4 regions of the Tuberibacillus sp. Marseille-P3662 genome follow, and region 1 is predicted to be linked to each of the others. Evidence: predicted binding sites of a transcription regulator. Region 1 holds the regulator's gene; each other region holds the start of a gene.

Region 1 (7,689 bases):
GCCTCCATGGAGTCCCATGCCATTAACAGCAGCAGCCATCGCAAATTCGCGTACGCCGAACCAGACGTTTCTCCCTTGATAGGTACCTGGTAGGAAATCGTCGCTCTCTTTCATTAATGTTTTCGTTGATGAGGCAAGATCAGCGGCACCACCAAAAATTTGCGGTACGGATTTGGACAGCGCATTAATCACTTCACTGGAGGCTGCACGGGTTGCCAGCTTATCGCCAACTTCGAATGCTGGTAGGGATTCAGAATAGCCTTCAGGCAACGTGCCATTAATGGCCATCTCCAATTCTTTTGCGAGTTCCGGATATTCTTCTTTGTAGGCAGCAAACTGGCGATTCCAATCTTGTTCGAGTTGCTCACCTTTTTCAGCAATACGAGCAAAGTGTTGCTGAACATCTTCAGGAACTGTAAATGCATCATCGTAATCCCATTCATAACTTTTCTTCGCTTCAGTGACTTCTTCAGCACCAAGTGGAGCTCCATGAGCGTCTTTTGTGCCAGACTTATTCGGGCTGCCGAAACCAATGGTCGTCTTCACTTCAATAAATGTCGGTTTGTCAGTCGTTTCAGTTGCTTGACGCAAGGCTTCATTAATTTCATTAAGATTATTGCCATCCTCAACGTGAAGAACCTGCCATCCATAAGCTTCAAACCGTTTTTTAACATTCTCAGAGAATGCCATATGTAGGTCGCCATCCAGAGAAATATCATTTGAGTCATATAAAACGACAAGTCGACCGAGTTTAAGATGGCCAGCAAGTGAAGCTGCTTCAGCAGAAACGCCTTCCATTAAGTCGCCATCACCGCAAATAGCATATGTATGATGTTTAACCATTTCATATTGGTCACGATTGTATTTGTCAGCCAAATGCTGTTCGGCCATTGCCATACCGACAGCCATCGCTACGCCTTGACCAAGTGGTCCTGTTGTAGCTTCAACTCCTGGTGTATCCCCAACTTCTGGGTGTCCCGGGGTCTTGCTTCCCCATTGTCTAAATGATTTTAAATCATCGATGGATACATCATATCCATTTAAGTGCAGAAGACTATATAGCAACATAGAGCCATGACCTGCAGACAAAACAAAGCGATCTCGATTAAACCAATCGGGGTTCTTCGGATTGTGCTTCATGAAACTTGACCAGAGTGTATAAGCCATGGGCGCTGCACCCATAGGTAGACCTGGGTGTCCGCTATTAGCCGTTTCAACAGCATCAATAGATAGCGTCCGAATTGTATTAATAGCTTTTTGTTCAATTGATTGCATCTTAAACCAAACCATCCCTTCATATTTACTGCTTACATATCATATAGTTTAACACAAAACCATCACGTTCATCACTTATAAACTTTTGCAAAATCTAATCATAACTCTTATATTACAGTAAACATTGAAAGCCCAATTTTATATGAAATTGGGCTTTGAGCTGTATAACTTTAATGAAAGTCTTTAGATTGGCGTTGACTCTGTTTAAGTTTTTCCGGAGTGACATCTTGTCCTTCAGGATCGACAACCTTAAGACCATGCAATTGCTGCTTGAAGTTTTTTCTAAACGTCTTTAAATACTCTTCTCTCAATTTTTGCTGTTCCTGACTTTCTTCCTGTGTAAGCCCTTCTGCTTTTTTCTTGCGACCGAGCTCAGAAATGCGATTTAATTTATCTTCAGAAAGCATCTGCAAATCTCCCTCTACAATCATTTTACTATGTTGAACGAACAGGACGTGCTAGCATCGGGGTTGCAAAAGACCGCCCGAGCTTTTAGCCGATGGTCCTTTTCTTCTCTGCTGAAATCGTGATATAGGTACTTAACGGAGCGAGAAAGAGCTCCATTAATGCAAAATACTCTTCTTAGCTTAACGCATAAGGAAACGATCGTTCAAGCAAGCAGAATTACTTTTCTATTGGAATAACAAGTGTTTCACCAATATCGAGTTGGTAAGCATTAATATGATTAACTCTTTCCACCCAATTAACGAACTTTTTAATCGGCATATGATGTTGATCCTGAAAGTCTTCACCGATCTCCCATAGTGTATCCCCTGCTTCGACTTCAATAGTTTTAAATTGTCCCGCTTGAGCAGGATGCAATTGATCTGCAACTTCAAAAATTGAAAGAATGACTAAAATACCAAATATGAAATAAAGACAATAGGTTTTTGTGACTCGCTTAATCACTGTCATAATCATCAACCCCCTAAACGAATACATGTTCTTATGTAATTTAAGTTTAATGGGAACAATCGTTTGTGTCAAGATTTTTCGAACGAATGTTTGTATGGTGTGGAATTTCATGCTATACTATTATTAAGATGAAATTTGTTCCAAGGGGTTGACCAATTGTGAAACTATCAAACCGGCAACAAGCAATCTTAGATTTTATACGACAAGAAGTCCGCTCTAAAGGATATCCGCCTTCTGTTCGGGAAATTGGTGATGCCGTCGGATTGGCTTCAAGCTCAACGGTACACGGACATTTGTCGAGACTTGAGAAAAATGGTCACATCAGACGTGATCCAACCAAACCGAGAGCGATTGAACTGTTGGAGGAAGATGTGAATCAATCAACGGCACCTGCCCAGACAAGTATCGATGTACCCATTATCGGCAAAGTCACGGCAGGACAACCAATTACTGCCATTGAGAATGTCGAAGAGTATTTTCCCGTCCCAACCAGTATGGTTGGAGATGATGAAGCCTTTATTCTAAATGTTTCCGGGGAGAGTATGATTGACACCGGCATTCTTGACGGTGATAAGGTCATTGTGAGACAGCAAAGAATTGCTGATAACGGAGACATTATCGTTGCCATGACGGAAGAAGATGAAGCTACGGTTAAACGATTCTACAAAGAAGATGGGCATATTCGTCTACAACCGGAGAACCCAAATATGGAACCGATCATTTTAAATGATTGTGTGATTTTAGGCAAAGTCATTGGTGTTTTTCGAAATATACATTAAAAAGGGTGTCACTAAAGCATTCCGGAATGCTTTAGTGACACCCTCTTTTTGAATTGTGATTAAAAGTATTTATGGTATATGCATTTTATCGTTGTACATCCTAAGGAGAGCATAAATAGAACGGAGGAATGTCATTGGATTACAACGAGTATTGGAACCAGATATATGAGAAAAGTGACCAACTCAATTCACTAATTTCTTCTTACTGGAATCACTATTCCAATATGGAAACTTGGCAGTTTTGGTTTATTGTTTCCTTGTTGGTGGTTCCTTTAATCTTACTTTATTTCAAAGTGGACCGAGAAAGAATTTTCGAGTTATTTTTCTTCGGATATACAGTAAATATGTTGTGGACATTTACAGATATTGCACTAGAAGGTAGCCGTTACTTGGTTCATCTATACTTTTTTTTACCTATGTTACCGTATGCATTAAATTTGACTGCATCGTTAATTCCGGTGGGGTTTATACTTCTATATCAATATTGTACCAATAACAAAAAGAATTTTTATTTATTTACATTATTATTAAGTGCCATATTTTCGTTTGTTTTCGCACCTATTGAAAAATATTTAGGATTCATAGAACTTAGAAAAGGATTTAATCTCATTTATCTATTTCTTATAGACGTGGGGATTGCATTTATTTCTTACTGGTTTACAAAGATAATTTTAAAAATAAAAGGTGGTCACTTTTAGTGCCTGATGGAAGCGTAATTGAGCAAACACAGTTTTTCAGTATTAGCATCTAGCTTTGCCTGAACTGTAGCCCATTCAAGACCTTTATGGCCGTTTATGTTTTTCTCAAAACGGGCTTTTAATGCTCTGAGTAATTCTTCACGTTGTTCTAGTGACAACTCCTTTTTATTGCTGATTTTATTTCTCACTATCGTTTAATTCCCCTTACAGACTCGGCATAAGTGCTTGTCCATCCAAGATAAGTTTATCATAAATATTGTGGATCTCTCCCCCTCTGTATTACAAGTAAGAAAGATTGAAAACGAAGGGGTAAAGGAAAACTCATGCGTTACATTACTATTAATGCACATAAATTCTTGCCCCTTTAAGGAAAAGGTTGCAAGCATTTGTTCCTGCTTCCCCGGCTTCGTTTGTTCCGTAGCGCGAGATACTCGTAATATCCGAATCGTCAATAAGTGATGTGTAATAATTCATCGCCTCTTCTGCCTTTTTTCCCCCTAAAAAAAACAAAAACCCCTCGACGCCTGAGCGCCAAGGGATTCAAAGATTAATAGGTAGCCATATATTGATCGCGTTCCCACGGGTGTACTTGCGTGCGGAACAGAGTTTGTACCGAATAAATATAATCAAACTCTATTAAAATACTGATATAAAAGGAAATTGAAAAATAAATTTTTCACATCATTTCATACTCTATCGAATATTCTTGGGTATTTCTTGGGTGAAATCTTGGGTGATTTGGGTGTTTCGGGTGAATGCAATATTGCGGAAGATAAGGACGGCAACCCGACGAGGTTCCGTCCTTAATTTTACCCAATATCTTCTTCAACTTCGTTATTACTGTTATGATCTAGGGATCTAACCAAACTTTCTTGTATCGCCGCAGTACAAAACAACAGAGTTGAAACAATTGCTGACGTTGCAAAAATAAACGATGCGTATATCCATCTCAAAGGGTTTGGGGTTGTAACTGCACCCAAACCTAAAGCATCGTCCGCTCCTTCAGGCATTGGTTGTTTTAAACTAAACCCAACAGTTAAACCAGCTATCGCCCCTACTATCAAAATTAAAATAGCGACGATTTTCTTTTCTTTCATTATCTATATACCCCCCTAGTATTTTCTCAAATGGCACTATTCGACAAATCCCATTTAATAACCTTTTTCTTTGGGAAAAAGCGATGATAAAAGTTTGATATTATTTTCGCTTGGTACACCTTAAAATCATTCACAAATGAAGTGTCGTAATTTTTATCTGTGATAATCAGAACGGTTGGGAATACTTCTTTCCCGTACACTTGCCACGATAATTCTTTCCACAATTCACTACGTTTGTAAGCTTTATAACGTTCCAATTTATCTCTCATATTTTTGTTTGAATAAGTCAATGAGTTTTGTACTTCAATGAAAAACGGTGCGTTCTGCCAAATAGTAAATATGTCTGGTTCGATGGTTCCTTTATCACCAAATTTAGGTTCGACCTCGAACTGTTTGATACCACCAATTTTACGCATTTCCTTATAGCATTCTACAATTTTAAGAAAGTGACTGATTTTAGACGATCCTTTTTTGACAGTGGTTGGTTTAGGAAAATACATGAACGGCCTTGTATTAGTGTCAGCTTCAATATATCCATCACGTCTTAACCTTTTCAAAACATAATTTGCAGATGTCCGTGGGCTGTTCAAATTTCCAAAATAAAGCGTTGCAATATCATCCCTTGTCATTACCCTAAATCGTTCTAAATCTTTGATAATGGCCTTGTCACGTTGTCTCATCGTCATCACCCAAAACATTAAAAGGATTATCGTCAACAGACGATTGTTCATCCTGATTCGCCGACTTTGGAACTTTTAACGGTTCTAATATGACCTTGGCAACCTCTAAGTCAAGGAATGGTCCTTGTAATAACTCAATATCATCGCTTTTCATATACATGCGACCTGGTGTATTAATTGATATGTCTGCTGCATTTTCAACTGTGCGCCCTAATGTAATGTTTGAATTGATCCTGTCAGCGTGTTTAAATGCCATGCGAATAGTGAGATTGTTTTTTAATTTCCCGTCTAAAATGTCACTGTCTGGGCGTTGCATAGAAAGAATGAGATAGACGCCCAACGCCCGGCCAATCGCGCTTATATCCTCGATCGTACTCATGATGTCTTTTTCATCCTTAAGAAGCGCAACCTCATCAATGCAAACAACAATACTCGGCAAATGGAACGGTAGGTCTTTGATATGCGCTTTCTCGTGTTTATCCAGAAGATCACCGCGTTTTTTCAGTATATCGTTCACATATGCAAGATATCCATCTAACGTGATACTGCTCGTGCATACGCCTTCCACATGCGGCAAACGTCGGAAAACATGAAACTCTGAGCGCTTCAAATCGCCTAGTACAAGGCGTAGATCGTCCGATGAGTAATGTTTCACAAGCGTGCTTAAAATTGCTCTCAATTGAGTTGATTTCCCCGATCCTGTTTCACCAGCTATCAATAAATGAGGATGGTTTTCCATGTCATATAATCGCATTTTCCCGTGACGATCCACACCACAAATGATTGGCAAGTCATATTTTTTTAGTTTAAAATTCTCAAAATTATATTCAACACCACTAGGCATACTATATTTGTGGATTGATAGGACAAACTTTTTATATTCTCCGCTAATGTCGATGTTGTCACCGAATATTTGTTGAAAGACAAACCATTGCTTTTGAATTTGCTTTGGGTCGACCCCATCCGGTAGTGTGAATACAAATGTTGTTTTGTCTTCAGTGGAACGATAATCAATGATATAAGGATAAACTTGATATTTCTTTTTTCCAGTAGACACTTCTTTGTATAAATGAGCGTTTCTAAATACACGCTTGAGTTTTTGTTTGTGGGGATTACAAAATATCATCACAAAAACCTCCCTAGCGGATTGTTAATGAACAAATAACCAACACCGCATAGACCCATAATGATTAGTAAAACAAGCAATATAGAACTGATTTTCTGGGCATCTTCAACACGATCACGCTTTAATAAATGTCGCTCCCAAAATGCACACCCTATAATGACACCGCCGACAACACCAGCTACAATCACTTTAAATCACGCCCTCTCGGATTAAAGGTGTAATATCTTTTAATCCGCTTTTCTTGTCGGTTTCCTTCACAAATAAACCCGATCACGTAACCTAAGCCGATACAATAAGCACAAAAAGCAAGTTTTATGATCATGAAATCATTCCTCCTGATATTGAATATAGAATGTTTCCGCCCAATTCCTGCATGAACGATGTGTAGTTATTGTACAGACTTACAATTCCGTCATTTCCAAGCACCTCACCACCCAGGTTTCTCATATAAGAAACATATCCGTTGTACCAATCAATTGGTTTTAAGTTATTTATCATGTCTGGGTTGGCTAAAATGCTGTGGTTGTATAGATTCTCTGGGTAAGATTCTAAATTTACTTTTAGGTCTGACAAGCCGCCACAAGCCTTCATGTTACTAATGAATGTTTGTGGGACATCTAATGGGTCGATATCAAAGGTGACATCCTTTAAGTCGTGACCGTCCCACTTAAAATTCATTTGAAAAACATTCGATCGTTCTCCGCATTTCATAAAAGTCTCCCCTCTCTTTCCTCTCGATCACTCCGACTCTCATCTCCGTTCTCTCCTTTCACTCCCCTCTAAACAAATTGGCAAAATTACTGTTTTGATTAGTGAAGACAACTTTAAAACATTTGTTTAGGGTACTTTTGTTGCAACAATTGCAGATGATTTTGTAGTGGACTTTGTGGCTACATTTGTTGTTGCTTTTGTTAAATACTATGGCCTTTAAGATTGGGCGTTGCCTGTCCACCCAAATTAATTTTTGAAGGACAAACAGTATTTTTGTAGAAAGTAAGTATGTAGAGGTGGACAAAACATGTATAAATGTCGATTAAAAGTGATATTAGCGGAAAAGGATATGCAGCAAAACGATCTACTTAAAAAAGTGGATATAGGCCGAGGAACTTTAAGTCAATT
Region 2 (7,689 bases), on a different contig from region 1:
ATAATTAAATTTAAAAAAGGCCGCATTTCTCAACAGCAAAGTGCGGCTTAAAGACGTTAAAAGTAAACGACTCTATTTTCATCAAAATGGATTTATATTCCGTTTATTTTTTGTTTTACGAAGTTATAAAATCATATGGGAAAGACATTATGATTCTTAGAATGCAAATGTAATTTAGTTGCCTTAAGGCAACCTTTTAAACCTTCATGGTTTCCTATGGATGGAAATAAAGTTCCATCATAAAACCGGCCATGGATCTTCCGTTAACGGGCCAGATTGTTTAGCAACGCTCGTAAAGCAAATGGATTTTTTATGTTAGGATAAATGGTGATTGTGAAGAAATGTACTTAAAGTAACGGGCAGGTTAGTTCAGATTCTGTTTTATTTAAATAAAAGACGGTGAAAAAAGCACCGTCTATAATTCGCTATTTATTTTGTGTTAATTCTTTGTAATAAAGGTAATTGACTTTATGCTTGGTAGCCATTAACTGCGAAGCCAAAACCGCCGTATAAACAGTGGTTAGTACAATTGCTCCAATACCAAGACCTGAAAGGTTTATCTTATTAGATGTACTCATTCCATTATTACTTGTGCTCATAGCATTATTACTTGTGGGTGCTTCTGCCATTTTATTAACCCCCTAATTTGTTATAGGGGTATTATTTGTAAAGGCATTTAAACTTATACTCTAAAAAATAACTGAGAGAAAGAAAAGAGGCAGGTCTTAAAACCTTTAAGTTTGTGAACAAATATACTTAAACAAACGGGCGCATTTGTCGAATAACGTGTCTTTTAATAGGCGTCCAATTTTGCATTGAGACGATGGGTAGTACCTTAAAACATATTTCATTGCAAAATTGACGCTTTTAATTTGCTCAAAAAATGGGTTAAAGAAAACCCTGCCACAAAATGCAGCAGGATTATAAAATAAATTCTTCAAACACCGGTGACCGTAGCATACTTTTCCTTGTCCAATTTCGGAATTTGACTTTGGCACGGATGGCCGGTTTGAGGTGTACGGTTTTGCTATCTTCATCTGTGACAAGGGGTTCGGCTGCTTGATAGAAAGACTGACGTTCCGTTCTTGACGGACCATGTTCGATAATGCCAACAGGCTTAAGCCTGTTATTAGTCTTGATGGCTGCAAGCCATCCAAATGCCGGTGTTTTAAGGTAACCGGTAAGATATATCTCGGTATGCTTCCAGTTGATGATCTTACGCCAATTCGGACTTCGACGAGACTGGTAAGGACTATTAAATAGCTTAGCACATATCCCTTCCATGTTGGCCGTTTGGATCGTTTTGAAAAGCTTTTTCCCTTCTCCTACAACATAAGGTGTTTGATGAATGAAGTCGTGATCTTCCAGAACATTGTCAAGCACCGTTTTTCGCTCGCTTAATGGTAATCTTCGCAAATCCTTCCCTTGATAATACAAAACATCAAAAGCCATGAATGAGCATGGTAAGGATCGGCTTTTATGTTTAACCTTTTCCGGATGTTTCGTAGAGAAACGATTCATGACAAGCTCAAAATCAACATTTCGCGTTTCTGGATCATAACAAACGATTTCGCCATCAAGAATGACATCATCACTTATCGATCCATTTAAAAGTTCGGAAAAGCGTTCAGTCACAACGGTTTGATGTCGGGTATAAATGGTCGTCATACCCTGTTTAACGCTTAGAATGGCTCGGAAGCCATCAAATTTAGGTTCAAATATATAATCGGCATGATCAAATGCGTGCTTGCTTGTTTCAAGTAGCATCGGTGCTATAAACATGATGTCTCACCTAGGCTAAGTTTAGCAAAGATTGAAGCCATCTTGTTAGCCCAACGCTCTTGGTGTTTTAAGGTATTATTCCAATCCATATGATTGATATAAGCCAAACTTTCCGCCTTACTTGGCACGACAAATAGCCCTCAAATAAATGCGCCATTTAAGACTAATTCACGCCAATTAATGAGAAGTTTTATTTTTATGTATAAATCGAATGTGTATTCGTCTATAATGATCAATAGAACACATGTTTCTATTGAAAGAAGGTTCATGATGAAAGACAGCGTGATTTTCCTTGTTGATATGCAGTCGTTTTATGCTTCCGTTGAAAAGGCTGATGATCCGACATTACAAAACCAGCCCGTTATTGTATCCGGTGATCCAGAGAGACGAAGCGGCATTATTCTAGCTGCTTGTCCTATAGCTAAAGAGTTCGGTGTTGAAACAGCCGAACCCCTATGGAAAGCCCAACAAAAATGCCCCCAAGCTGTCGTGAGGCGTCCAAGAATGCAACGATACATTGATATGTCGTTACAAATCACAAAGATCTGTGAGCAATTTACGGATCTGGTCGAACCCTTCTCCATTGATGAGCAATTTTTAGATGTGACAGGCAGCCAAAGGCTTTTTGGTAACCCTTTTGAGATCGCGACGAAGATTCAGAAACGGATTATGTCTGTGACAGGGGTCTATGCTCGGGTTGGCATGGGTCCAAATAAGGTTATGGCTAAAATGGCCTGCGATCATTTCGCCAAAAAGAATCGAAATGGTATTTTTCAGCTTGATGCATCCAACATGCAAGAGAAACTTTGGCCACTGCCGATTGGGAAACTTTTTGGGGTTGGTCACCGCATGGAACGTCATTTCATTCGAATGGGTATCCGTCAGATTGGTCATTTAGCGAACTTCCCCCTACAACAGCTTCAATCGCGATGGGGCATCAACGGTCAGGTATTATGGCAAACCGCCAATGGCCGTGACTTTGCGCCTGTGACAACCCAAACGCATGACGGGCAAAAAGCCATTGGTCACAACATGACCTTGCCCCGAGATTATGACACATTGAGTGACGTTCGAGTGGTGTTGCTTGAATTAAGCCAGGAGGTGGCACGGCGAGCAAGAGCTAAGGGCTATGCTGGCCATACTGTGTCAGTAGGCGTAAGGGGTGCGGACTTTGATAGGCCGACGGGGTTTCATCGACAAATCAAACTCACGTCCCCGACTGACTTTGACTTAGATATTTACCATGCAGCTGATCATTTGCTTCACTTGTATTGGGATCGGTTACCCATCCGTAGCCTTGGTGTGACCTTATCACAACTCCAACAGGGTCATAACATTCAGTTAAGTCTTTTTGAAGCGACAAATAAAAAACATCAGCTTAATCAGGCTCTAGATACGATTTATCATAAATATGGCCATACCGCTATTGTCAGGGCCGCTTCACTAACCGCTGCCGGTCAAACCTTTGAGCGATCGGCTAAAATAGGTGGCCATTATAAATAATCGGGGGATGATGATATGACAACGACCCATTAACACCTGGCCAAAAGCTAATAGGGGCGTTTATGACTGTCCCACCTATTTGGTGTGTATGAATCCATTGGCCTCTGACCAGACTGGCTCGTAAAGGAGTTGATGGTCTATATGGGCGTCAATATGTCAAAAAGTGAAGCTAAAAAAGTGGCCAAGCGCTGCCAAGAGGTCGGTAAAAAATACGGGATTCCCTCAAGAAAGAAATAGTTATTTAAATAAAAACTGGGTTTATATCCAGTTATTTCTTTGTCCTAAGGATACATAAATGAAGGGTCCTCCCTCATAAGCATTAACTTAAGTCTAGGACACAGGGACAGTGTCCAAAAGCTAAGTGAGGGATAGTGATAAGTGTCGAAGCGAAGAGGAAGACCCGTTCAGATAAAAAACGAGACATCAAACCAACGATTGCCATTCAGCTTTACGAAACAATCAGCCGACTATCTTACATCACAGATACGCCCATGAAAGATGTCAGCGTCACGATTTGCAAAAGGGGTCTATATGCTCATCCCGTTCTTGAATACCTGTCCGATTACTTCAGACGTGATTATTGGGCCAACAATCAAACCCTTTATACGGGGGAGCTTGTAAATGAAAAGTATCAAACGAAGAAAGGTATAACCAAAAGACGAATCACCATGCGTTTCACCCAAAGAGATTATGATCAATTAGCTAGATTGGCCTATGCATTAGATTTAACAATATCTTCAGCAACGGGATTGTTATTGGAATTGGCTTTAAAAAACACCGATGTTTTTCACAGTTTGGTGGCTATGCATGTCAACAAGGAACTCGATCCCGGACGAATGAAACAGCTGCGTGAGATCATTAAATACATTAATCGGCATAATCCTTATGAAACTATATCCTTTGGTCATGTCGTCACAATGATCATGGAAGACATTAAAGATCATACGGTAACAATGACCGAATCCGTTAAGCAATGGATCGATGAACACACAAGCAAATAAAGATCAAAAGATTAACCTTATGCCTACAAAGGCAATGGCATTTGGCATATGACTTCCAAACTGCTAATAATAGCATCATTGTGAAGGCATAATTGACAGTCAATCGCATACCCTTTTCTTTTTAATGAACCCGATAAAAGATGACCACCTTGAGGTTTTTATTGGTTACCTTTTGAAAAACGACACATTGAATTTTGCAATGAAATGGATTATCCACCATCTATTTTAAGCTCACTGCAAATATGAGGGTCTAACCTTTGAGGCTTTTCTCCATGCAAGGGGTTGGCATGTTGCCAAGCCGAACATACTCAAAACGGGTTATTCGGCTTGTTTTTCCCCATTATACCTGCCGAACCGCCTTGTGCGTCCGTTCAAAAAACCCGACTTACACCATAGATCATGACGCTGAAAAGAACGACCACAAAAGAAGGAGGGCTTTGCCCTCTGCCTGCGGCGATTCACCCAGCCAGCCTTCAAACCTCAAAACAGGGGTTACTCCATTCCTACTGAAAAGCGACCACCATATCAAAAACGAACGTTTTGTATACCTTTGCATGTCCCATAATAATTTCAATAGCCTGTGACCGTTGGTAATAATCCCATAAGCCGATTTTGATATTTTCTTTGTTAAACCGTACTCCGATAAAAAAGCAGCAAAAGTATATAAAACATCTTCCGGGTCATTGCCATTTGCAAGGACATCGCCATTTCCGTCAAGCCCCACTCCACCAAAAAGGTTTGTTGAGTTTATGGCGATTGTAGTATTGAACAACATATCTATATTTATACCTTTATAAGAAAAAACGGAGTTAGGATATGGCTTACCGCTAAACTCAAAAAATTTTTCCTTCGCTTTTAAAGGGAGTTTCAATCCTATCAAAATAAATGATATTCGCCTTAAATAAAGCTTTAATATGTTTAGTGTAACCATTCATTGAGGAGGGTACAGGTAGGTGATATCGTAGCGATACATTCGTATGGCTGGTACGTTTATTTCCGCATAGAGGACGTCAATCAAAGCCGCACAACCGCGATTGTTTGGGGAAGACGTCCGCTTGATTGCCGATGCACCGATGGATGACCTTGTCATGGTGAACAGATTAAAAAAGACCACTCTTAAAGAGCGGTCAATGGAAAAGAGGGGACGTCTGGATATGTAAAAATCCTTTTTACACATCAACCAAATGGGTTACCTCTATTGTTTCAATAAATGAGTAACCTTATCCAAAACTTTTTCCAATTCTTTTGCATTCTTTGTGTACATCTCTTTGGCTGGCTCGGATTTTGTTTCAAGCGCAAACGTTTCCAAATCAGCCTGACATTTTTTAAGCGTATTCAGTAACAACGGCTTTTTTTGCGGGGAAGGAACTTGAATTTTATCGTCATAGAGATCGACCGTTAACTGCCCGGATGAGTCGACCTGTCCCAAAAACACGTTTTCAAGAGCGACACCTTGCTTGTCTAGGGCTGTATGAAGCCAGCCCCGGTTCAAACCAATGGTTGATAAAGGCTCATCCTGTATTTTACCGTCCATAATAACCGTTTGAGGCTCTTTAATCGCAGGAACAGACATATCCATATCCTTAGGTGTTAACGGCTGATTTTCTTTTTTCAAAAGAACATCAAGCTCCCCAGTCGGTTCAAGAACCGCAAATTCGACATCATCTGTTTTAAAAATATTTTTGGATCGCAGTTGCGTCAACAGCTCATCGGTTGTGAACTTTTCCTTTTTTAGATTATCCTCTAAAATTTTACCATCTTTTATAAAAATAGTCCCTTTGCCTTCGACAACATCACGGAAGCTTTTGCTTTTCAATGACCACACCGAGAAAGCCAACGGAACGAGTGCCCAAACCACCATGCTGATCAAACCATGAAACAAATTCGACTCAATGTCCATAGAGATGGCGGCCGCAATACTTCCGATCGTAATCCCTGTGATATACTCAAAAAATGTCAGATGAGTTAACTGTTTCTTTCCTAATCCTTTCGTCATCACAAATAAGACGACGAAAATAAACAGAGAACGCAACAGTATATTGATCCATTCCGGCATAAGACTGGCCTCCTTCACAACGTATTAGAATCCTTTGTATTGAAACTCTTCTTTCTCCAAATCTCCAACGCGTTGTTTTAAGTCTGTTATTACCTTTTCTGTCGCGTTAACTGCCTCTTGATACGCTTTTCGCTCTTTTTCATCTAGCGTTGTTAGGGCAAAGTTGGACAGTTCAGCTTCTGCCCCTTTTAAACTGGCAAGGCTTTGTTTGACTTGGGAAGCAACCGTCATTTTTTCATCTCCTTAACCTTTAGGTTTGAATAGTAAAGCACCGATCATCCCGAAAATGATCGCGGCTGATATTCCCGAACTGGTCAAATGGAACATTCCGGTAATCACGCCGACAAGCCCGTATTTTTCGGCATCGACCATCGCGCCATGGACGAGGGCATTTCCAAAGTTTGTGATCGGGACAGTCGCGCCAGCCCCCGCAAAGTCGATCAGGGGATCATACCATCCGAAACCATCCATCAGCGCACCAATCACAACAAGGGTACTAATGGTATGAGCCGGGGTCAGCTTCAAAACATCAAACATGATTTGTCCGATCACACAGATCAAACCTCCAATGACAAATGCCCAGAAAAAGATCCACACTATACTTCACCCCCAGTTTCAATGGAGACGGCATGTGCGATACACGGAATCGATTCATTTTGCTGATAAGTGAGAGGGGAAAGCAGTGCGCCCGTAGCAACCACGAGGATTCGTTTGAATTCCCCTTGTTGCATGCGGTTCAACAAATGTCCATAAACAACGGTAGCTGAACAAGCTGCCCCACTGGCTCCGGCTAAGACTGGTTGGCCCTTGCGGTAAATCATTAAGCCGCAGTCCTGAAACTGGTCTTTTGTGATGGATAGCTTGTGTTTATTCATCAATTCAAAGGCAATGGACTGTCCGATTTCACCCAGGTCACCGGTGACGATGAGATCATAGTAGGATGCATCTACGTTGCGTTCTTTCAAATGGGTTTCAATCGTGTCCACAGCAGCTGGCGCCATCGCACCGCCCATATTAAACGGGTCGCTCATTCCCATATCGATCACGCGGCCGATGGTAGCGGAGGTCACGCAAGGGCCTTTTCCGGAATCGCTTAACACAGCTGCTCCAGCGCCGGTGACCGTCCATTGGGCGGTTGGGGGTTTTTGTGCTCCGTATTCCGTAGGATAACGAAATTGCTTTTCGGTAACCTCATTGTGACTTGCTGAGCCGGTTAATAAATGCCGCGCTCCGCCGGCATTTACAATAAAAGCTCCTAAAGCCAGTCCCTCCATTGAGGTCGAACATGCACCAAATAATCCGAGATACGGGGTTTCCAGGGTTCGGGCCGTAAAGCTGCTTGTCGTT
Region 3 (7,689 bases), 620 kb from region 1:
CCATGATCATCAGCCATTTTCCCATATTAGGCATCGGGTTTAGGAACCTCCAAGTGCTGGTACGCTTTATTGGTTACCATTCTTCCCCGTGGCGTCCGTTGTAAAAACCCAATTTGCATTAAATAAGGTTCATAGACATCCTCGATTGTGTGACGCTCCTCACCAATCGCCGCCGCAATCGTATCCAATCCAACAGGTCCGCCTTGAAAATGGTCAATAATGCCCCGGAGAAGTTGATGATCTACACCATCCAGCCCCCAGTCATCCACTTGCAAACGTGTCAGACTTTCCTTTGTGATCGCATGGTCAATCTCACCATTGTTACTGACCTGAGCAAAATCACGCACCCGTCTTAATAAACGATTCGCAATTCTAGGAGTTCCGCGTGAACGTCTAGCAATTTCTTCAGAGGCTACGTCTTCAATAGCAGCTTCTAATACGCCGGCTGTCCGGTTAACAATCACGGCCAATTCATCATGCGTATAATAGTTTAGACGACTAACAACGCCGAATCGGTCACGTAACGGCGGTGATAAATATCCTGCTCTTGTTGTCGCGCCCACGAGTGTGAAGGGTGGAAGATCTAAACGTACCGAATGTGACGTTTCCCCTTTCCCGACAACAATATCAAGGCAAAAGTCTTCCATCGCCGGGTATAATACTTCTTCGACATTCCGATTCAGTCGGTGAATCTCATCGATGAATAGAACATCCCCGGGCTCCAAGGCCGTTAACACAGCCGCCAGATCACCCGGCCGTTCAATCGCAGGTCCTGATGTTGTCCGCAGGTTAACATTGAGCTCATTCGCAATAATCATCGATAAAGTTGTTTTACCTAAACCAGGAGGGCCATATAAAAGAACGTGATCCAATGGTTCCTGCCGCTGTTTGGCCGCTTCAATAAACACTTTCAAATTATCTTTGACTTGTTCCTGCCCGATGTAATCTTCTAACGTTTGAGGTCTGACATTGGTTTCGTCCACGACTTCTTCAGGAACCGCTTCACCGGAAAGCATACGATCTTCCATGAGGCTAACACCTCCTAGTCTTTGAGCATAAGTCTGAGGGCCTCTTTAATATAGCCTTCAGCATCTAAATCTTTCGTTTCTAATTGAGGACGAACCTTACCTATTTCCCGTTCGGAATAGCCTAAGGCTTCTAACGCTGCAGCAGCTTCTGTCAATGCGCTATTGACCATTGGGCTTGATCCTTGGATAGACACTGTGCTTGCTTCATCTTCAGACAATAAATCATACGTTTCCACAAATTTCCCTTTAAGGTCTAAAATCATTTGTCGTGCTGTCTTTTTGCCAATGCCCGGGAATTTCGTCAACAATTTTTCGTTTTCATTTTCAATCGCCCGAACCACTTCAGCTGGTTGTCCCGTAGCAAGAATGGCTAATGCTCCCTTAGGTCCGATGCCTGACACACCCAATAAATGAATGAATAATGACCGTTCATCTCTGGTTTGGAATCCATAAAGGCCAATAAAATCCTCGCGGACGTGTTGGTAGGTATACACCTTTATAGCTTCAGCATGCTGCCTAAAAGCAAACGGATTTGGACAATGAACTTGAAAACCGATGCCATCATGATCAACAACAATGTATTCGCGTGTAACATCACTAATGGTTCCTATTATATAATCATACACTGATAGACTCACCCAATTATGTATAAATGCTAGCTAATATCATAACATATGTTCGTTTGATTTGTAATCTAATATGAATAATAACGTGACTTTAGGCAGTAAAAAAAAGGAGCCTACAATGTAGGCTCCTTATGATGACTGAGCATATTGCTGAAGTTTTTTTAAGACATGCTTGAAGTCTTGTTTATTTTTGATGCGAATGCCTTCTTTCAATTGTTTCCTCATGTTGACTTGAAGCTCTTTTGTGTCAATTTGATAGAAGGTTTGAATAATCGTTTGATCATCCGGATTCCCTTTATACAAAGTTAGCGTCTCGTTATCACTCAAACCCAAGATCCCGACTGCTTTTGACACCGGGGATAAGTCATCCACCTTTTTTTTGAAATAGACGTTTCCTTTGCGTTGGTCAACCAACTGCCAATCCGAGTACGTCGTCCAAAGATCCTCCATAGACATTACTTTTTTCTTGACTGTATTTTGAATCTGAACGCCGTCGATGAAGGTTTTCTTTAAATGAAGATTAACAATCAAGGGTCCAGATTTTGAACCGGCATGGGACGTTTGACCGTGGGCATACACGGGTAACGATAGGCTGATGGTTAGTAAAACCGACACACAAATTGAGGATATGAGCCGGAACAAATCGATCACCTCTTATCACAAGATTATTGTTCCACAACTATTATTAACGGCGTAAGAGGTTAATATTCCGTCACGTATTATTCTTCTGTATTATGGAAATATCTTAGATGAAATAGCCCTGAATGAAGTCATTCTTTCCCATGTCATTTAAAGTTTTCATCAAACCAATTCAATATTTCTGTCCGCCAACGATCTTTAGGAATAATTTTAGGGTTAAAACCACCTGTTTCAATTAATTCATACCTATCATCTAATATAACTAACACGAAATTAATGAATGGCGTTTCAATGATATCGAGCTCTGAAGTTGCATCACTAAATAATTGTTTAATTTTTATTTTGTCGAACTCTGGTAATTCCCATTGGTGATACTTTATGTCTTGTTCAACACGGTTACCGTGAATAGCTGCAGTCGTTTGTTCCTTCTCTATTAAAGAATCGTGATTTAACTGTAAATTGATGCTGTACAGTAGTTTAATGACTTCTGCAAAGCCAATAAACATCATACCGCATATAAACCCGGCTCCCCACCACCGTATGGCCAAATAATAATTAAAGGCCTCATATGTTACTTCAATACGGCCGAAAACAATACCAATAAACAAACCGGCGATCATTTCAATGATACCGCTGATAAATAATACTGAAGCAACTTTATTGTCAATTTCCATCTAAACCCTCCTAACAAGTTCGTAAGAGGGGGATCCGTCAAGCCTGTTAGTCTTCTGCATTATGGTAGATATCTTGGACGTCATCATTGTCTTCCAGTGTTTCAATGAGTTTATTCAACTTGTCGCGATCGGCATCTGACAATGAGGTCGTCGTCTGCGGAATTTGCGTAACTTCAGCATCCGACAGCTCATACCCTTGTTCTGTTAATGTATCACGGACGCCCTTGAAGTTTTCCGGCTCGGTTGTCACTTCATAGTAGCCATCCTCAGTTTCCATTTCTTCAGCGCCAGCTTCAATGGCATCGAGCATGAGCGTGTCCTCATCCGTTTCTTTGCTCTGTTCAATGACAATCACACCTTTTCGATCAAACATAAACGCCACACAACCATCTTCGCCCAAATTGCCGCCATGTTTGGAGAAGGCGTGACGAATGTCAGAAGCGGAGCGATTCTTATTATCCGTTAATACTTCAACCATGATCGCGACACCACTAGGGCCGTACCCTTCATAAGTGATTTGTTCGTAGGTGACACCATCCAAATCACCCGTTCCTTTTTTAATGGCGCGATTAATATTGTCATTGGGCATGTTATTTGCCCTTGCTTTATCGACCGCGGTCCGCAAAGCAGCATTGGTTTCCAAATCACCGCCGCCTTCTTTGGCGGCCACGAAAATGTCTTTAGATAATTTCATAAAAATTTTCCCGCGCTTGGCATCCTGAGCGTTTTTTCTATGTTGGATATTTTTCCATTTTGAATGTCCTGCCATTGATTTCTCGACTCCTTTTAAAGAAAGCTCATCATGCCTATTATAATACATTTAACGCTTTTTTCCGAGGGGTAACTACTATTTATCGCAATTTGTCAATATCCATTTGCAACTTTCGAACCGGATTCTTATAATTAAATGTGTCATAACTTTTTGATTAGGGAGAGTTGCATGTGGACATTAATATGAACCGTGACTATGTTGTAGATATAACAAAAAAGTTGCTGATGACACCAAGTCCTAGCGGATTTTGTCAAGAAGTTTTGGATCACGTCATCCATGAAGCAGATTCATTGGGTTATCAATGGGAATCAACGCCGAAAGGCAATCTTATCGTTTCGGTACCTGGAAAACAATCCGATGTTCTCGGTCTCAGTGGTCATGTAGATACGCTAGGGGCTATGGTTCGTTCGATCACATCTGATGGGACATTGAAATTGACCTCTGTCGGCGGGTTTATGATGCACGCTATTGAAGGTGAGTATTGCCAAATACATACACGTGACAGCCGCACATACACAGGTACAATTTTAACGAACCAGCCATCTATTCATGTCTATAAAGGAGCTAAGAGCCAGGATCGTGATGAAAAAGCTATGGAAGTACGAATTGATGAAAAAGTGTCGAGTCAAGAGGATGTCAAAGCTCTAGGTATCAATGTCGGCGATTATATTTCTTTCGATGCAAGAACCCAAGTCGTGCCGAGCGGTTTTATTAAATCACGGCATCTTGATGATAAAGCAAGTGTTGGTGTCTTGCTTGGCTTGTTAAAATGGCTGAGCGATAATAGCATCACGCCTGAAAAAACGCTAAAAATCATCATTACTACTTATGAAGAAGTCGGTCATGGGGCTGCCTATATTCCTGAAGATATTCGTGAATTAATAGCGGTTGATATGGGGGCAATGGGTGATGACTTGTCTTGTACGGAATATGATGTTTCGATTTGTGCCAAAGACTCATCAGGCCCGTATGATTATGAAATGACGACCCAACTCATCAATATTGCCAAAAACCAAAATTTAAATCACGCTGTTGACATTTATCCTTTTTATGGTTCAGACGGATCAGCCGCACTTAAAGGCGGCAACAATATCCGTTGCGCACTTGTTGGACCCGGTGTTCACGCTTCCCACAGCATGGAACGCACTCATATTGACGCCTTGGACAATACCTTTCAACTTTTGGCTCATTACATCACACAATAACATGAACAAGGATGTCTCAAAGGTATTAATTAATACCTTTGAGACACTTCTTTTATCTGTGATTCACATCGATATTGTTTCTTATTTCTTACTTCAAATTATGCTCCTTACACTTTCACTTTCGTTCCCCTTTTTTGATAAAAGAAAGGTGCCTAACTACGATTTTTTGTACCGTAACTTAAGTATTAAAGCTACTGCTTCGAGACAGCAGCCGCTTCCACACCTGATAAAGCTTGTGTTAGATCTTGAATTAAATCATCGTGATCTTCTAGTCCAACAGAAAGACGCAATAATCCGTCCGTAATGCCTCGTTTCTCCCTTTCGACAGCTGGCATGGAGGCGTGCGACATTTTAGCCGGATAAGACAAAATGGATTCAACGGCACCGAGACTTACTGAGAACACCGGAATTTGCATGTGTTCTGTCAATTGGCGAACGGCCGCTTCATCGTGCAAACTAAAAGAAAGTACAGCACCAGTATCATTAGCTTGACTTAAATGTAAATCGCGGCCTGGATCTGACGCGAGTCCAGGATAGTAGACATTGTCGACACTGGGGTGTTCTTCTAGAAAAGCAGCGATGGTTTTAGCGGATGCTGTTGACTGGTTCATACGCACCTGCAGGGTTTTTAATCCGCGCAAAACAAGCCACGCATCTTGCACGCCGAGAATGGCTCCAAATGAATTCTGTAAAAAAGCAATCTGGTCACCGAGATGCTGATCTTTAACAACAGCCAAACCAGCCACAACATCGCTGTGCCCTGCGATAAACTTGGTCGCGCTATGTAAAACAACGTCAGCACCCAATTCAAGTGGACGCTGCACAGCCGGTGTAGCAAAGGTGTTATCAACAAATGTCAAACAACCATGAGACTGCGCTAGTTCTGTCACAGCACGGATATCCGTAATTTTTAATAATGGATTTGAGGGTGTTTCAATATAAATGACTTTTGTATTGCTTTGAATATGACGGGCCACCATTTCTATATCAGTTGTATCCACAAACGTGTGCTCAATACCAAAACGGCCTAGCACCTCGGAGGTCATTCGATATGTGCCGCCATAGACATCTTCTGAAAGCAAGACATGGTCTCCTTGCGAAAGTAACATGAAGGCTGTTGAAATCGCAGCCATGCCTGAAGCAAAGGCGAAACCTTGAACGCCTCCTTCCAAATCAGCAATCGCATCTTCTAAAGCTGCCCTTGTTGGATTGCCTGACCGGCTGTAATCGTACTGGCCAAAATGATCCATATCAAACTGATGGAAGGTCGATGCCGGTTGAATTGGGACACTGACTGCGCCCGTGTTCGGATCGACTTTATGTTGATTATGCAAGAGCTTTGTCTGAAAACAATAAGTTGCTTCACCCACGAGTGATCACCTCTTTCTGTTTTTGCAAGGCCAGATCAAGATCAGCCAGCAAATCATCAATATATTCAACACCGACAGACATACGAAGGAGTCGATTACATACCCCTTGTTCAATACGGATCGCTTCGGGAATATCTGCATGTGTTTGTGTTGCCGGATAAGTAATAAAACTCTCAACACCGCCAAGACTTTCAGCAAATGCGATCACTTGTAACTGCTCGAGAAACGGGGCCACACCATCTTCCGAATGTAAACGAAACGAAAGCATACCACCTTGGCCCGGATAAAGAACGTCTTTAACGGCCGAGTGCTTTTGAAGAAACTGAGCAATCCGTTTCGCATTCGCTTCATGCTGCCTCATTCTCAGCCCTAATGTTTTCATACCGCGCATAAGCAACCAACAATCGAACGGTGATAAGACGGCACCTGCAGCATTCTGATAGCTAGCCAGTTGTTCACCCGTTTCCTCGCTCTTGGTCACAATCAAACCAGCGAGAACGTCGTTATGTCCGCCGAGATACTTAGTTCCACTATGGACAACAACATCCGCTCCTTTGTCAATCGGCTGTTGCAACAGCGGCGTATAAAATGTGTTATCCACGATCAAAAGTAATCCATGCTGGCGCGCGATTTGGGCCACAGCCTCAATATCGGTTTCATGCATCAATGGATTGGTCGGCGTTTCGATAAAAATCGCTTTTGTGCGTTCGCTAATCCTTGATACCGTATCAGTGATATCAAGGAAATGATGGTATTGAAACGACAAACCCCACTTACCAGCAAAATCCTCAAACAATCGATAGGTCCCGCCATACAAATCTTCGGAAACTAACAGCTCATCTCCGGAAGAAAATAAAGACAAAACGGCTTGGATCGCTGCCATTCCTGAGCTGAAAGCTATCCCTCGCCTGCCACCTTCCAATTCAGCAATGGCATCTTCCAAAATAGCGCGAGTCGGATTACCCGTTCGTGTGTAATCATAACCGGTCGATTGGCCGAGACCCTGGTGACGATAGGCTGTAGACAAATAGACGGGTGGGCTGACTGCTCCCGTTATTTCGCTTTGGTTACCAATTTGAGCTAAAATAGTTTCGATGTTCTTCAATGTGTTCATCCCCTTAACCCGTCATTATTTCAGATAAATTAAAAAGCAGGCCTCATCTATTCTAAAGAGAGGTCTGCTTTATCAACATCGACGCATCGATCTTATCTTTCAAAGCATGTGCTTTGCAGGATTTGGCACCTTGTTCACATATATTAGTGTCGAACAGGTTGCCGGGCTTCGCAGGGCCAGTCCCTCAGCCTCTCTTGATAAGTTTTTTAATTGTAAATATTGTTCATCATATTAACACTGTGTATAAGCATTGTCAATGCT
Region 4 (7,689 bases), on a different contig from region 1:
TGTCCGGAGCAATCCCGGAGGTTACTTAGAAAGTGTACTGAACATAGGTAACATCCTATTGCCTAAAGGTTCAACCATTGTCAAAACCCAAGATCGTGCGGGTCAGACGCAATCCTATAAAGTTGAATCAGGTGAAGGTAAATCTTATCCAATGGCACTTCTAATAAATAAAGGCAGTGCATCGGCATCCGAAATTTTAGCAGGAGCTCTAAAAGAGGCCGGCGGTTACCCCGTTATTGGGACACAATCGTTTGGTAAGGGAACGGTACAAACATTGGCTGCCCAGTTTAAAGATAGCAGTGAAATTAAATTAACCGTTCGTAAATGGTTAACGCCAAAAGGCCATTGGATTCATGAAAAAGGGATCGAACCAACGAATAAGTTCAAGCAATCGGCTATGTATTACACACATCCTACCTCCATAAAAGAGGGCAAAGTACTCGGTTATGACGATACAAATGACAAAGTCAGCAACATCCAAAAAATGCTGAAAGGTCTTGGCTATAGTCCAGGTCGCACTGATGGTTACTATAGTAAAGATACGGCAGATGCTGTTCGAGCCTTTCAAAAAGTCAATGACTTGGAGGTTAATGGTTCAGTTGATCAGAAAACGGCCAGCAAATTAGAAATGAAGGTCCTTAACGCGATTGATCAACCTGAGAATGATATGCAGCTACAACAAGGGGTTAATACTTTGCTAGATAAAATTAATCAAGGCTAAGAAGGATGTTAGCTCTTGTGTGTCGAAAGATATCCGTAAGCATGTGTACGGGTATCTTTTTTTCGTTTAAGAAACTTAGTGACAATGCTTGACGGAGGAGACAACATGTTTATAGATATAATTAAAGGGTTACTATCCATCTTCATCAATCCATTTTTCTATTTGCTAATTCTCATTTCATTTTTGGGAGCTTTCCAGCGTGTGAAGCGGGAACGATTATCATTTGGGATAAAAGTCTATGGTGCAGCTAATGTCGTGTTCACGAACCTGATTCCGGGATTATTGGTTGGAATGTTCGCGACAGCTGTTTTAATAGGGCTTGGTGTTGCCTTAGCGCCAGGAGTATTTATCTTATTTATGGGATTCTATATGTTTCTAATCCTCGTTTTACAATTTAGGCTGGCGTCACCGGCTGTCGCCTTTGCTCTTACGATATTTGTGTCTATGCTGCTTCCAGATTGGACAACCCATATGGCTTGGCTTAATCATCTGATTGACGGTATTCAGAACACTGGCCTTCAGTCATTGGGTGGCTTTTTGGTCGTTATTCTGCTATCTGAATGTCTTTTAACAATCATTTGGGGTAGCAAACTCCCCTCACCTCGTTTGATTAATAGTAGAAGGGGGAAGAAAGTCGGGGCTTATGAGGTGAGCCATTATTGGGTGGTGCCTATGGTATTCCTTGTGCCAGGGGGGCCAGTTGGTTTGGATATAGGTTGGTGGCCTTTAGCATCAGGGGATTCGTTTAGTTTTCTGTTGTTCCCTGTAGGTATTGGCTTACAGCAGCTTATTGTCCATACATTACCTGAACAAGCTGTTAAGCGGACAGGGGTTTTGATGGGACTGGCAACATTGATAACAACCGTTACTGTCTTGATAGGAATCGTCTTCGAATTTCATGTCTTGATTGCTTGTGCAGCTGGGTTTGCGCTTATCTTTCATCTATTGCTTGTCTATTATCACCATTATGAGCGGGAAAATCAGCCGTTTTACTTTGTCGATGAAGGCAACGGTCTTCGGGTTGTTGGGATTGTACCGGGGTCCCCTGCTGAAAAAATGGCGGTTAAAATAGGAGAAGTGGTTCATAAAGTTAACGGTGTGCCGATTCAATCGGAAGAAGAATTCTATCATGCTTTACAAATAAATGCGGCCTATTGTCAGTTGGAGATGATTGATTATCAAAATGAACGGCGATTTGTTAGACGGACGATTTATCAGAATGATTGGCATCACATAGGTTTGTTGTTTTTGGAACCCTCACGTCGGGTGAAATCGGCGTAAAGGATTTAATTTAGATAGAGGAGTATTATGGGCATGTGGGCGTTTCTATTATTTTTGTTTGTACCAGGAATAGCGACTGTGTTAGTGATTAGAGTCACTTTCAATTTTTATGTCGGTCCTTTATTGGCTCTGGCATTATTTGGTATAGTGGTTTATAAACTTAATTATCCTTTATGGTATTTGCTTCCCGCCATTCTATCCATCTTAATAGGTGTATGGTTATCTAAGCAAATTCATTCAGATTAATAGCAGGATATCCCTTAAGTCGCTTTTATACTTCTGGGATATCCTTGTTTTATATTAAGGCTGCTTTATAAAATTATAAATTTTGGATGCGGCCCCAAAGCAACAATCGTGTATTAAACAAGTATTTTAAAAAAGGTTGCTAATCTCGAACGCTTGTTCTATAATTAGGTTATATTCATGGGACATAGATGTCATGTCTTGGAATTTGCTCTGAAAGCTATGGTATAATAATGTCTGTAAGTAAAGATTGGAGGCGATTGACCATGGAATTTGAATTGAGTTCCAAATATAAGCCTCAAGGTGACCAACCACAAGCGATTGATGAGCTAGTGGATGGGATTAATAATGGAAAAAGGCATCAAACATTGCTGGGGGCTACAGGTACAGGTAAAACGTTTACGATATCAAACGTTATACAAGAAGTGAATAAGCCAACTCTTGTAGTTGCTCACAATAAGACGTTGGCAGGACAGTTATATAGTGAATTCAAAGAGTTGTTTCCGAACAATGCTGTTGAATATTTCGTTAGCTATTATGACTATTATCAACCTGAAGCCTATGTACCACAGACAGACACATTTATTGAAAAAGACGCTAGTATTAATGACGAAATTGACAAATTACGACACTCGGCAACAAGTGCATTGTTTGAACGTGATGATGTGATTATTGTTGCTAGTGTTTCTTGCATATATGGTTTGGGTTCTCCAGCCGATTACGGATCCATGTTATTATCGCTTAGAACGGGTATGGAAAAAGACCGTGACACGATGTTGCGTGAACTTGTTGATATTCAATATGCACGTAATGACATGAATTTTGTCCGTGGGACATTCCGGGTTCGCGGTGATGTCGTTGAAGTGTTCCCGGCTTCCCGGGATGAACACTGTATTAGAGTTGAATTCTTTGGTGATGAAATCGACCGGATCACGGAAATTGATGCGTTAACAGGCGAAGTCATGGGGACGCGTGATCATGTTGCCATCTTTCCAGCCTCACACTTTGTCACACGTGAAGAAAAGATGAAAAAGGCAATTAAAAATATTGAAGCTGAATTACAAGATACGTTGAAAGCTTTAAAAGAGCAGGATAAATTATTGGAAGCTCAGCGACTTGAGCAGCGCACACGTTATGATTTGGAAATGATGGAAGAAATGGGGTTCTGCTCGGGTATCGAGAACTATTCCCGTCATGTTGCCTTACGTGAGCCAGGTTCGACTCCTTATACTTTACTGGATTATTTTCCGGATGATTTTCTTATGATTGTTGATGAGTCACACGTGACGCTGCCACAAATACGCGGTATGTATAAGGGTGACCAAGCGCGAAAACAAGTTCTAGTTGATCACGGCTTCCGTCTTCCCTCGGCTAAAGACAATCGGCCGTTAGAGTTTGAAGAATTTGAAGACCATATCAACCAAATTTTATATATATCGGCAACCCCGGGTCCTTATGAGTTGGAGCATTCCCCAGAGGTAGTCGAGCAAATCATTCGTCCGACCGGTTTACTTGATCCAACCATTGACGTACGACCCATTGATGGCCAAATTGATGACTTGTTAGGGGAAATCAACAAACGTGCTGAGAAGAATGAACGTGTGCTTGTGACAACCCTAACGAAAAAAATGGCAGAAAACTTAACGGATTACCTTAGTGATATGGGCGTTCGTGTTCGTTGGATGCATTCCGAAATTAAGACGCTTGAACGGCATGAATTGATAAGAGATTTGCGCATGGGAACATATGATGTCCTGGTTGGCATTAACCTGCTTCGAGAAGGCATAGATATTCCAGAAGTATCGTTGGTTGCTATATTGGATGCTGATAAAGAAGGGTTCTTGCGAGCTGAACGTTCTTTGATTCAAACAATTGGCCGCGCAGCGAGAAATGCGAGTGGACATGTTATCATGTATGCGGATCGCATCACTAAGTCAATGGATGTCGCAATCCAAGAAACGGATCGACGTCGTGATTCTCAGCGGGTCTATAATGAAAAATATGATATTACACCACAGACGATTCAAAAGGCAATTCCTGATTTGATTAGCGCTACACAGGTAGCTGAAGATAAGCAAGGTTATGAAGAAAAACAATCTAAATTAGATCCTAAGCAGATGAGTAAAAAGGAACGCGAAAAAGTTATAGATAATCTCGAAAAGAACATGAAGGATGCGGCCAAAGATATGGACTTTGAGCGTGCTGCTGAACTTCGTGATATGATGATTGAGCTCAAAGCGGAAGGATGACCTGAATGGCTTTGGAAAACATCGTCGTTAAAGGGGCGAGAGCCCACAATTTAAAAAATATTGATGTTACGATACCACGTGATCAACTGATTGTTCTGACGGGTCTGTCTGGTTCAGGTAAATCTTCACTAGCATTTGATACGATCTATGCTGAGGGGCAGCGCCGTTATGTAGAATCTTTATCAGCCTATGCCCGTCAATTTCTCGGTCAGATGGATAAACCTGATGTTGATGCCATCGAAGGTCTGTCGCCAGCAATTTCGATAGATCAAAAAACGACAAGTAAAAACCCTCGGTCAACGGTTGGTACGGTTACGGAGATTTATGATTATCTCCGTTTGCTGTATGCACGAATTGGCCGGCCCATTTGTCCCTATCATGACGTTGAAATTGATTCGCAAACCATCGGTGAAATGGCAGATCGCGTGCTTGAACTGCCTGAACGGACAAAAATGCAAGTCCTGGCACCGCTTGTGTCCGGGCGTAAGGGTGAGCATGTTAAATTATTGGAAGACATTAAGAAACAAGGCTATGTTCGGGCACGGGTAGATGGCGAAATTCGTGATGTTGCTGAAGACATTAAGTTAGAAAAAAATAAGAAGCATAATATCGAGGTCGTTATCGACCGGATTGTTGTAAAAGACGGCATAAGATCACGGTTGGCCGATTCACTTGAGACAGCGGCAAGATTGTCTGAAGGGCGAGTCATTGTTGACATTATTGATGGTGATGAACTCCTGTTTAGTGAACACCATGCTTGTCCACATTGTGGCTTTTCCATCGGTGAATTGGAACCGCGTCTGTTTTCATTTAATAGTCCTTTCGGTGCCTGTCCTGCTTGTGACGGTCTAGGGGCAACGTTAGAAGTTGATTTGGACTTAGTTATACCTGATGAAGACAAGACCCTGCGCAATCATGCGATCGTCCCTTGGGAACCGATCAGTTCGCAATATTACCCGCAAATGCTGGAAAGTGTTTGCAACCATTTCGGTATTGATATGGACGAACCGGTCAAAAACTTACCGAAAGATCAAATGGATAAGATCTTATATGGAAGCGGCAAAGAACGTATTCTATTTCGCTATACTAACGATCGCGGTCAAGTTCGAGAAAATATGATTTACTATGAAGGTGTCGTAAACAATATTAGTCGTCGTTATCGCGAAACAGGTTCCGATTTTATTCGTGAACAGATGGAAGGGTTCATGTCAAAAAAAGTGTGTCCGAAATGCCGTGGACACCGTTTGAAGCCGGAAGCACTTGCGGTAAAAGTTGGAGGCAAACATATAGGTGAGGCAACGGACTTGTCGATTAAAGACTCCCGCGATTTTTTCTCATCGCTGTCTTTAACTGAAAAAGAGCAGACTATTGGACAGCTCATTTTACGGGAAATTACGAACCGGACAGGATTCTTAGTCGATGTCGGATTGGATTATCTCACAGTTAGCCGTTCAGCGGGCACTTTATCTGGCGGTGAAGCCCAGCGCATTCGTTTAGCAACGCAAGTCGGATCACGTTTAATGGGTGTTTTGTATATATTAGATGAACCGTCAATTGGTTTGCACCAACGTGACAATGCCCGGTTGATTCGAACACTGGAAAATATGCGTGATGTAGGGAATACTTTGTTGGTTGTCGAACATGATGAAGATACGATGCTCGCGGCTGATCAAATCATTGATATTGGACCAGGAGCAGGGGATCATGGTGGTTGGGTAACCTCCCAAGGGACACCGGAGGCATTAAAGCAAGATGATGCCTCACTAACTGGGCAATACTTGGATGGCAAGAAGTTCATCCCGGTTCCTCAAGAACGGCGTCAAGCAACGAAAAGGGCTTTACGCGTGACGGGGGCTAAAGAAAATAATCTTCAAAATATCAGCGCTGATTTTCCTCTGGGAACCTTTACTTGTGTGACCGGTGTTTCTGGATCGGGAAAAAGTACGCTCGTCAATGATATTTTATTTAAGAGCTTGGCACAGAAGCTTCATGGCCGCAAAGAAAAACCAGGATCATTTAAAACCATCAAGGGAGTTGACGAGCTCGACCGTGTCATTGATATTGATCAATCCCCAATTGGGCGAACACCGCGCTCGAATCCGGCAACCTATACCGGCGTCTTTGACATGATCCGTGATGTCTTTGCCCAGACGAACGAAGCTAAAGTTCGCGGTTATAAGAAAGGACGATTTAGTTTTAATGTTAAAGGCGGGCGTTGTGAAGCCTGCCGTGGTGATGGGATTATCAAAATTGAAATGCATTTCTTGCCTGATGTCTATGTCCCTTGCGAGGTTTGCGATGGTAAACGGTACAATCAAGAAACCTTGGAAGTGACATATAAAGGCAAAACAATTGCAGATGTTTTGGATATGACTGTCGAGCAAGGGCTCGAATTCTTTAAAAACATTCCAAGGATTAAGCGCCGCCTACAACCGCTCAATGATGTCGGGCTAAGTTATATGACGCTTGGTCAGTCGGCTACAACACTATCGGGCGGTGAGGCTCAGCGCGTAAAGCTTGCCTCACAACTGTACCGGCGCACAAAAGGCCGGGCCTTATACATTCTTGATGAGCCGACAACTGGGCTGCATGTCGATGACATTGATCGATTGCTGCAGGTTTTACAGCGTTTGGTGGAGAACGGTGACTCTGTTTTGGTGATTGAGCATAACCTTGATGTGATTAAAACAGCTGATCATCTCATTGATCTCGGTCCTGAAGGCGGTGACGGCGGTGGTTACATTGTGGCTACTGGCACCCCTGAAGTGATTGCTGAAACGCCAAGCTCCTATACAGGTCAATATCTGCAGCCTATCTTAGAGCGGGATAAGAAGCGAATGGAAGAGCGAATAAAAAGCAAAGAAACGGCATTATAATTTTGGGAGGGTGTCCTAAAAGTTTTGAATAACACTTTTGGGCACCCTTTTTGTTATCACTGACCCTCTATTAGTTAACGATTTACGAAGCAGACACGGTTCCTGCATGATGCATTTGCTGATAAGAAGTATGACAATATGGATTAATAAGTTTTCCAACGTTTAAACACTATTCTATATTTAATTGGTATCATGGCTTTTGTTGTATTAGTATAGAATTAAGTACAGGCTAGTGTATGGAGGGGAGATTAAAAAATGAGAAAGTTATATCGTTCACGGCAGAATCGGATTTTTGGCGGTATTCTGGGTGGAATCGGCG

Evidence for each region. Region 1 encodes LexA, which represses DNA repair genes until DNA is damaged. Its sites were predicted from a motif close to CGAACATATGTTCG; they were not measured.
Region 2: the regulator LexA is predicted to act here: its motif matches at 1,991-2,004, upstream of B9Y89_RS01680 (DNA polymerase IV).
Region 3: the regulator LexA is predicted to act here: its motif matches at 1,696-1,709, upstream of ruvA (Holliday junction branch migration protein RuvA).
Region 4: the regulator LexA is predicted to act here: its motif matches at 2,395-2,408, upstream of uvrB (excinuclease ABC subunit UvrB).

What each region holds. Positions count from the first base shown of each region.
Region 1 covers NZ_FXBS01000006.1:1,083,109-1,090,797, forward strand. The annotation lists gene tkt (transketolase) at 1-1,275, opposite strand, end outside; gene B9Y89_RS14045 (DUF896 domain-containing protein) at 1,446-1,682, opposite strand; gene yneA (cell division suppressor protein YneA) at 1,900-2,190, opposite strand; gene lexA (transcriptional repressor LexA) at 2,346-2,969, shown strand; gene B9Y89_RS14060 (hypothetical protein) at 3,104-3,667, shown strand; partial or broken gene B9Y89_RS14065 (DUF4256 domain-containing protein) at 3,685-3,855, opposite strand; partial or broken gene B9Y89_RS14070 (VOC family protein) at 3,862-4,141, opposite strand; gene B9Y89_RS14075 (hypothetical protein) at 4,477-4,764, opposite strand; gene B9Y89_RS14080 (helix-turn-helix domain-containing protein) at 4,791-5,444, opposite strand; gene B9Y89_RS14085 (FtsK/SpoIIIE domain-containing protein) at 5,431-6,570, opposite strand; gene B9Y89_RS14090 (hypothetical protein) at 6,570-6,758, opposite strand; gene B9Y89_RS14095 (hypothetical protein) at 6,889-7,281, opposite strand; gene B9Y89_RS14100 (helix-turn-helix domain-containing protein) at 7,589-7,689, shown strand, end outside.
Region 2 covers NZ_FXBS01000003.1:46,382-54,070, reverse strand. The annotation lists gene B9Y89_RS01695 (hypothetical protein) at 1-4, shown strand, start outside; gene B9Y89_RS01690 (hypothetical protein) at 426-629, opposite strand; gene B9Y89_RS01685 (ATP-dependent DNA ligase) at 922-1,782, opposite strand; gene B9Y89_RS01680 (DNA polymerase IV) at 2,053-3,285, shown strand; gene B9Y89_RS01675 (hypothetical protein) at 3,657-4,286, shown strand; gene B9Y89_RS01670 (hypothetical protein) at 4,684-5,166, opposite strand; gene B9Y89_RS01665 (DUF421 domain-containing protein) at 5,482-6,342, opposite strand; gene B9Y89_RS01660 (DUF1657 domain-containing protein) at 6,367-6,573, opposite strand; gene spoVAE (stage V sporulation protein AE) at 6,586-6,942, opposite strand; gene spoVAD (stage V sporulation protein AD) at 6,939-7,689, opposite strand, start outside.
Region 3 covers NZ_FXBS01000006.1:461,186-468,874, reverse strand. The annotation lists gene B9Y89_RS10800 (DUF2905 domain-containing protein) at 1-34, opposite strand, end outside; gene ruvB (Holliday junction branch migration DNA helicase RuvB) at 27-1,028, opposite strand; gene ruvA (Holliday junction branch migration protein RuvA) at 1,043-1,654, opposite strand; gene B9Y89_RS10785 (BofC C-terminal domain-containing protein) at 1,784-2,296, opposite strand; gene B9Y89_RS10780 (hypothetical protein) at 2,440-2,967, opposite strand; gene B9Y89_RS10775 (YebC/PmpR family DNA-binding transcriptional regulator) at 3,014-3,736, opposite strand; gene B9Y89_RS10770 (M42 family metallopeptidase) at 3,910-4,944, shown strand; gene metC (cystathionine beta-lyase) at 5,136-6,314, opposite strand; gene B9Y89_RS10760 (methionine biosynthesis PLP-dependent protein) at 6,307-7,419, opposite strand; SAM riboswitch class I at 7,518-7,632, opposite strand.
Region 4 covers NZ_FXBS01000003.1:259,125-266,813, forward strand. The annotation lists gene B9Y89_RS02745 (S41 family peptidase) at 1-721, shown strand, start outside; gene B9Y89_RS02750 (PDZ domain-containing protein) at 827-2,002, shown strand; gene B9Y89_RS02755 (DUF2198 family protein) at 2,036-2,248, shown strand; gene uvrB (excinuclease ABC subunit UvrB) at 2,506-4,494, shown strand; gene uvrA (excinuclease ABC subunit UvrA) at 4,500-7,370, shown strand; gene B9Y89_RS02770 (PspC domain-containing protein) at 7,626-7,689, shown strand, end outside.